DNA from 2 places in the Flagellimonas marinaquae genome. Region 1 is predicted to be linked to the other one. Evidence: riboswitches for the same ligand, from Rfam matches in the RefSeq annotation. Region 1 holds a riboswitch; the other holds the start of a gene.
What was found. A riboswitch is a leader RNA that binds a small molecule or an ion and turns the genes downstream of it on or off. The one in region 1 is predicted to bind cobalamin.

Region 1 (4,316 bases):
TATCGGGGTCATATCATCACTGACCAAGGCATCTGTTCCAAGGCTTAGCGTGGTTTCTTTGTAATTGTCCAAGCTGGAACCGTGACTTCCCATATGAATTTTAAAATTGGTGTCATCGGTAACCGTGGCCGAGGTAAACGTTCCCTCAAAATTCAGGAACTTGTAGCCAGCTTGCCAGGACCACATCATGTTATTGTTTTCAGCTTGGGTAAGGAGGTCTCCCTGTCCTTCGGCTCCCAAGAGATACTTTTCTTGGTCCACACCAATTCCAAACGTTATTGAAGTGTACTTGCCGGTAGGAACATCGTAAAGAACTACTTCTGTTTTTCCGGTTTCTTCGCTTGTTATAAAAAAGCCCGTATCCTTAGGATAGGTGAATATGTTACCATCTTCATCGGTCAGCCTAAAATTTCCGACAATGTAGTTCAGGCGTTCTATGGTCAAGGTCTCATTCTGGGAATTGGTGTAGGAAGACCCTAGAATAAGGTCGTCCCCGGATACGCTGTTGTCAAATTCAATTTTTACCATTCCGGTACCTGTTAGTTGCGTAGAATCGTCATCGCTGCTGCATGATGCCAATAAAATGGATAAGAATAAAGCGGTAGATAATTTATAAATTGATTTCATCTGTAATACAAATAGTTATGAGTTGGGAAGCCTCTGCTTAAAAGCCCCCCGGATTAAAAATGTTATATACATGTGCCAAAGGCGCAGTACTTAAAAGTATAGGCACAGTTGCTTTTTTCCCTTTAGGGAAATAGCACAGCTATAAAAAAGGTCGGTGTTAACAGATGATGGGCGGGCGAAAAACTGAAGCTGTAAATTGGCGCGGTTTGCTAGAGGTAAATTCAGGTAGTTGGTCGTTTTCCAAAGTTTGCGGAGTAAAATCACAAAAAAGAATATCCACAAAGCCGATGGGATACTCTTTCATGTTAATAGAGGGTAGATTTTGCTTTTTTTCGTCTTGTTCTTCTTGCAGCATTTTGGACAGATAGCACTTACCGTTACAGTTGAGCATTGGTTTGTCCTTGTTCACGCACAAATACTCGGCAATGTAGTCTTGGTTGACCACATATTCAAAAACAGGAAGTACGGGCCTTAACATGGCCATTACATACAAAAGTGTGAACAATATGGGAAGACTCCGCTGTTTCAAGAAAAATTTTTTGAACCTGTACAAATATAATCCACTTAATTGATAGATGTAAAAAAAGCTGCCTGTTTTAAGCAGCTTTTAGTTCTTTTTCCAAAGCTATGAAACAGGATAGTTTTTTTTGGGGGCTATAATGTGGCAATATTTTGATGTGACATAGATAAGGTTCGCCATTTTTGCGATAGTTAATCACCGCGCCATCAAAACTGTGATGCGCGTTTAACTGTTCCCTAATTTCTTTTTTGATGGTTTTTGATGTTTCTTTTCCTTGTAAAAAGCTCGGTTTTTTTTGTAGCGCGTAATTTTTTCGATACCCTGTCATTTCTATAAAACCATCATTCACCCAAAGAATGGAATGGTCCGGGTCGGTAACGACCAGGGCGTCGTAGTTTTCCTTTTTTATAAGACTCTGATTCTCTTGCGATATTTCCTCACCAAGCAGGTAGGTGATTTTCTTTAGGTCTGCTTCTTTTTTTAGGTTGCCCAGTAACCTGTGATAGCTTTCCAAATAAAAATCAAAGCTTAGTAATGGGGATGCCTGGAGTTTGTTGTCTTTCGTCATTGTTTTGTTCTACGTTAAATTAAACCACTGAAATTGGTGTTTTGTCCTGGTTCAAGGCAACAAAGGTGAACTGGCCGCAGATGGCCTTTTCCCTTTGGCTGGAATACATTTCTTCCAAATAAATGTCCACTTGCACTTTTAAACTTTTGTTGCCCACCTTTATTACTTCGCCTATCAGTTCAATAATGGTACCTGCAGGAATTGGGTGGTCAAAATCTATACGATCTGTACTTACGGTCACCATTCGTTTTCTGCTGAACCGTGTTGCAGTAATAAAGGCAACCTCGTCCATTAGGCTAAGTGCGGTTCCGCCAAACAAGGTGTCGTAGTGGTTTACGGTATTGGGGAATACCGCTTTAAAAATGTTTGTTTTTGATCGCTTTATGCGTTCGCTGATTTCCATGGCAAAAGCTTTTATAAAATTGAACAATTAGATAAAAGCTCCTTAGCTCAACTTCGCAATGCCTTAAACAAGTGGAACGTGTGTGGAGTTTTGCCGGATAAGCCGGTGAAAGTTCAAACGTTCGACTTGCCCTTTACGCGAAGGCATCGTCAAAATCCTACAAAGTAGGAACGAAATGGGCAGGTATCCTGGCTTGTTCGATTTTTGCCACCTTCTCATCTTTTTTTGGGAAAGACAATGGTTTTTTGCAAAAACATACTATTCCAAAAACGGAATCGAACTTACAGTTGCGCGTCAGCTCGTGATTTACACACGATTCCCTTTTAATTCCGATATGTGTCGGAAACCCTATCGTTATGATAAAGAAATTAAGTAAAGAACTTATTTGGTGGTAAATGTATCGAAATTTGAATTTACCTTGAAATTATTTCTGTCCGAATTTTATGCGGTAAAATTTAATGAACAGATCTTTTGGGGTTGGTGCTTGGGCGGAATTGGACAAATGATCTTTTTTTTGATTGAAATCTGCTTAAAGCCTTATGTAATAAGGGTGTTTGGGATTATATGTTTGTAATTGTTAAAAAACTGTGAAAAAGTATTTCTTGGCAGTCGGTTCCAATGTGGATTTTTCTCAGCCCTTATCCTACGTTTGTTCCCATGGATTTTGACTGTCAAAAATTTCGAATGTTGATAACAGTGTTAAGAACCTGATCGACGAAACTTCAAATCGAAGTGAAGAAAATATGAATTTTACAGTCAAGCTATTTTTTCAACTCCAAACCGTTTTCTTCATGCAGATAACTCATATAACTAAGAGGGATTTTAGTACGCAAGAATTTGATTTACACAAGATTACGAATGCAATCTTGAAAGCCATGACAGCTGTGGAGCATGGCCAGATCACCGATGCGCAGACCATTGCCAGCAACGTAAATAAAGAGTTGTTGGAACGAAAGAGCCAAGACCAACATTATGTGCCCACTGTTGAAGAAGTGCAAGATGTTGTAGAGAACCAACTTATGGACAGTGAGTTCCACGATGTGGCAAAAGCGTACATTATTTATAGGAACAAAAGGGCCCAAATGCGGGAGTCCGATATTTTTGAAAAACGAATAAACCTTAAACCTTACGAATACCCACAATTATACGAATACGTTCCCGCGATCAGACACTCGTATTGGATACATACTGAGTTTAACTTTACCAGCGATATCCAAGATTTTAAATCCGGATTGACCGAAGTGGAACGAAGTGCCATTAAAAATACCATGTTGGCCATTTCCCAGATCGAGGTGGCCGTAAAAACATTTTGGGGCGACATATACCATCGTATGCCAAAACCAGAAATAGGTTCGGTGGGAGCCACATTTGCGGAGAGCGAGGTGCGCCACCACGATGCTTACTCGCACCTACTGGAAATTTTGGGACTGAACCAAGAGTTTGAAAACCTGAAGAAGAAACCGGTGATCATGAAAAGAGTGCAGTATTTGGAGACGGCACTTAAAAATGCAAAAAGCGAAAACAATAAGGAGTATGCCGAGTCCATTTTGCTATTTTCCCTTTTTATCGAACATGTTTCCCTTTTCTCCCAGTTCCTGATCATTATGGCGTTCAACAAACATAAAAATGTACTGAAGGGAATTTCGAACGTTGTGGAGGCGACTTCCAAAGAAGAGCAGATCCATGGTGATTTTGGTATCGATGTAATCAATATCATCAAAAAAGAACACCCGGAATGGTTCGATGATGCATACAAGGAAATGATCCAAGATATCTGTGAGAAGGCATTTGAATCGGAAAGTAAAATAGTGGATTGGATATTTGAAGCTGGTGAATTGGATTTCTTGCCCAAAAACTTGGTAAACGAGTTTATCAAGAACAGATTCAACAACTCATTGGAGAGTATCGGGATTTCTAAAATATTTGATGTCGATCAAAAATTATTGGAGCAGACCGAATGGTTCGATGACGAGATCATTGGAACAAAACACGGAGACTTTTTTGTAAAAAGATCCATTAACTATAGCAAAAGAACACAAAGTATAACAAGCGACGACCTTTTTTAAATTATGGAGAAGAGAACACAACTAACCCCGACCACAGACCAAAAACAAGACAATAAAACACAAGAACTTGTAAACGCAAGAAAGGATACCTTGTCCAAACTTAAAACCGAGGAAGACAAGGGGTTCGAATGG
Region 2 (4,316 bases), 1.6 Mb from region 1:
TCCCAACGCTTCCGAACGACCAAAAAATAAAGCGTTGTAAATTTTCTGCGCTCGAAAAATAAGCGAGCACACTGACTATGGCCGAGGTAATACTACCGAACATCAAACCGATGATCAGTAAAGCCATGGTGTCCTTTACCCGTTGTGCGACAAGCATAACAACAAAGAGAACCAAAAAGCTTCCAATGCTGGCCGCGATGGCGAGGGAAACATCGCTCAAAAAAGAAAAGGTAGCAAAACCGGTTAAAAATGTTGAGCCCATTAACAGTAGTGCGGCACCCAAACTGGCCCCGGAACTTATTCCCAAAACAAAAGGTCCGGCCAATGGATTTCTAAACAATGTTTGCATTAAAAGACCGCTCAAGGATAATCCTGCGCCAACCAATATGGAGGTAAATGCTTTTGGAATCCGATAGTTCCATATAATATATTCCCAAGAGTCTGTCTTTGGCAATTTTCCAAGCAAAATAGATAGCACGTCGGCAAAGGGGATGGAAACCGATCCTGAACTAATATTCAACAACGAAGAACATAATAATGCAACCAACAATAGCAAAAAGGAAATGCGATATGTTCTTGTGAATGGCATTTATTTTATGGGTTTGATAAATTGCAGCTGGTGTTCCGGTAATAGTTCCGGATGCAATATCTTAATAAAATCCTTTAAGACCACATCGGGTCGGTGAGGTGCCGATTCGTAAAAAATAAGTCCACCGGTTTCGCCTTTTTCAATGGCATTGGAATATACTTTTTGGTTCGTAAAAGCAGAAAACCGGCCGTAATGTGTATTTGCGGCTTTTATTTGTTCGTAAGTGGTTTGTGCTGATGGGTTAAACCAAAATTCGGCATCTTGGGCTTTTTCCAAAACCGATTCGAGACTTAGCCCAATGCTTCCGGTCTCGGGTGTGGAAGCCCACGCATAATCGGCATTTGCATCTTTTATAAAGCGGGCCATCCAACTTTGGCCCCCAGCCACATACCACACATCCTTGTAAAGTCCCCCGGTTAGCACGGTAGGTTTGGATTTTGCTTTTTTTGCAATCTCTTTTGCTTGTTTGTAAGATGATTCTACTTCTGTGAAAATACTATCGCCCAGGGCTTCCTTATTGAAAAATGGAGCAAAAAACTTGATCCATTCGGCTTTACCGAGCGGGGTATGCTCCACCCAATCACCATTGTAGGCTACTGGAATTCCTGCCTGTTTTAAAATATCGTAGGCCTTGTTCTCCTCATTAATGCTAAATCCAAAAATAAGTTCGGGGTCTAGGGCCAATACCATTTCTGTGTTGAGAACATCATTCATTCCCAAATCCTTTATGTGCCCTGCCGAAATTCGCTCTCTGGCCTCGGGTGTTGAAATGTAGTCCGTATTTGGAAAGCCGATTACGGTATTTAATGCCCCTAGTTTTTGTAAGGGTTCTATGTGGGTAGTGGAAGTGAGCACCACCTTTTCTACTGGGGTGGCGATAATGGCATCGTATGCATCTTTTGGTAGAGTAATGGACGGTAATTTTTCCTTGGGGACCAACGCATATTTAAAACTTTTTGCCCCGGGCCAAGCCCCGGTGACCTCTATTATTGTAAGATCGGTCTCTTTGGTTACTTTAAATCCGGTTGCATATTTTACTTTGGAATCTAATTCTTGATTTTGGGAAGGTTGCTGTTTTTTTTCCTGTTTGCAACCTACCGAAGTCATCAAAAGAAATCCTAAAACTAGAATTGACCATTGTTGTTTTGCCATGGCCCAAAAGTAAGATTATTTAATTTTTGAGGAAAAAGATTAAACAGATTGATTAGCTTTGGCCTCGAATTTTGGTTCTCACGGTTTTCCGTGGGATTAAAAGGGAATCCGGTGCAAATCCGGAGCTGTTCCCGCAACTGTAAGTTGTGCCCAAGAATTACTGTTTTTTAAAAGTAAGTATTGGGCGTTTGTCTCATCTTCTAAAACCACTGCCCAATGGGCGGGAAGGTAGGAGGCAAAACACAAGCCAGGAGACCTGCCACATTCAAACAAACATTGTTAAACTTTCGGGATAAAGGTTTACGTATGCAACACATACTATTCTCCCGTTTATTCAATTAAACGAAATGAAAAAAAATCATTTATGGTTAATTACCGCTTTATTAGCGGGACAGGGGGTCTTTGCACAACAGATACAGCAAGATTCACTTAAAGTTCAACAACTGGACGAGGTTGTTGTTAGCGACTCAAAATTTGAATTGAAGCGTGAAAACTCAGGAAAAACGGTAATCAAGATCACAGCTGAGGAAATGCAGCGAAACCAGGGCAGAACGGTTGCCGAGATCATCAACACAAAAAGTGGTATCGAAATTGCCGGTAGCCGGGGCAGGGATGGCGATGTGCTAGGGGTTTACGCCCGGGGTGGCCGTGGCAGACAGGTCTTGATCATTATCGATGGCGTTCGTGTGGCCGACCCATCCACATTTTCTGCCGAATATGATCTACGTCTGCTGTCTCCCAGTACAATTGAGTCCATTGAGATCATTAAAGGAGCGGCCAGCACACTTTACGGAACCAATGCAGTTACTGCGGTGATCAACATTACAACAAAAAAGAGTTCCAAAAAGAAGATAGCCGGTAATTTTGAAACCAGTGTTGGGACCAATCAAACTGCGGAGGACCAGAATTATAATATAGGTAGCATTCAAAATTCCGCAAATGTAAATGGCACATTGGGCAAGTTCAATTATGGGGTGGATTTTTCCAATCGGTACAAAAGTGGATTGTCTGCTGCTGTGACACCTGAAAATGAAGAGGATGTTTTTTCAAATTACAGCACCAATGTAAGGTTTGGCTATCAATTTACGGAAAGGTTCGGCGTTCAGCTATATGGCAATCAAACCAAATTTAGGAATGAATATGATGCTTCTTTGGCCGAAGCTCCAAATGTAGGGGAGAACGAGCAGCAAAGGGTTGGGGTTTCCTCTGAATTTGAGTATGGCAAAGGATCGGTTCACTTAAATGCGGCCTATACAGATTACGAGTCCATGGCCAACGATACTTTTGGTGAAAGCACTACCGAAGGCAACAATTGGGTATTGGATGTGTACCATAAATATGTTTTTGGAGAGCAGTTCCATACGATACTTGGAGTAAACTATATTAAGGACGAGGCTATTTTTGCGGAGGAGGTTGATTTTACCATTGTAGATCCTTATGCCAATGTGGTCTATGTTTCGGATTTTGGATTGAATTTGAATGCAGGTGCCCGCTTGAACAATCACTCCGAATATGGAAACCATTTTGTGTACAACCTGAACCCATCTTATGTATTTGATACGAATAAAGGGTATATAAAATTGATGGGATCGTATGCAACCTCTTATATTACACCGAACTTGACCCAGTTGTTCGGTGCTTTTGGTGGAAACCCAGACTTGGAGCCAGAAGAAAATACCACTATTGAGGCGGGCGTGGAGTTTAAATTGAACAATACATTAAGAATCAGTACGGTTTATTTTGATAGAAACGAAACAAATGCCATTGGTTACGATGCTAACTTTACAACGATAAATGTTGCCGATGAGATTGATGCCAACGGGGTGGAAGTGGAAGCAACTTGGTTGCCTTTGAGCAATTTTAGTGTAAATGCCAATTATACCTTTACGGAACGGAAAGGCGACAATGCCATACGTATTCCCAAGCACAAGGCCAATGTTTCTGTATGGTATCAGTTTTGTGAAAGTACCAATGCATCTTTGAGCTATGCCTATACCGGTGAGCGCTTTGATACTGATTTTTCTACTTTTACCGATGTAGCCCTTGACCCGTTTTCAATATTGAATCTTTCTGTTCAGCATGAGTTGATCAAAAACAAATTAAATGTTTTTGTCAACGCGGATAATTTGTTGAACGAGGATTATAGGGAGTTGCTTGGGTTCACCACCAGAGGACGAAACTTTAGGGTCGGCCTCAGCCTGAACCTTTAAAAAAAGAAAAGCGGCCGATCGGCCGCTTTTTTATTAGTTGTTTAACTGTAGTGGTTTTTCCAAATACATATTGTCCTTTATAGGAGTTTCCAATCTAGATGACGTAAAAGATTCTGCGGGCATTTCCACCGTAAAGTCTATTTTGGCAGAGCTACCTGTAATTTCTTGTAGAGCACGGGCCAGGAGAGGCTCGTTTACATCGCCTAAGACTCCAAAATTGGTTAAATCTTCTTCTAGGGCAATGTCTGGCGCCAAACCATTGGTGTAATCATAAAACCCATCGGCATTCTCGTTCCTTCCAACCAAAGGTTGTAATCCCCAAGAATTTTCAGCATTGATATTGCCCTCACGGTCACTATTATAAA

Region 2: linked by a shared signal. The riboswitch ahead of MJO53_RS01735 (TonB-dependent receptor plug domain-containing protein) and the one ahead of MJO53_RS08825 (acyl-CoA thioesterase) in region 1 are both predicted to bind cobalamin.

The regions. Positions count from the first base shown of each region.
Region 1 covers NZ_CP092415.1:1,950,949-1,955,264, forward strand. Annotated here, with positions in the region: gene MJO53_RS08810 (MbnP family protein) at 1-627, opposite strand, end outside; gene MJO53_RS08815 (hypothetical protein) at 785-1,156, opposite strand; gene MJO53_RS08820 (PAS domain-containing protein) at 1,224-1,715, opposite strand; gene MJO53_RS08825 (acyl-CoA thioesterase) at 1,735-2,118, opposite strand; cobalamin riboswitch at 2,279-2,484, opposite strand; gene MJO53_RS08830 (ribonucleotide-diphosphate reductase subunit beta) at 2,910-4,184, shown strand; gene MJO53_RS08835 (ribonucleoside-diphosphate reductase subunit alpha) at 4,188-4,316, shown strand, end outside.
Region 2 covers NZ_CP092415.1:376,660-380,975, reverse strand. Annotated here, with positions in the region: gene MJO53_RS01745 (FecCD family ABC transporter permease) at 1-589, opposite strand, end outside; gene MJO53_RS01740 (ABC transporter substrate-binding protein) at 590-1,741, opposite strand; cobalamin riboswitch at 1,797-2,020, shown strand; gene MJO53_RS01735 (TonB-dependent receptor plug domain-containing protein) at 2,089-3,951, shown strand; gene MJO53_RS01730 (S41 family peptidase) at 3,985-4,316, opposite strand, start outside.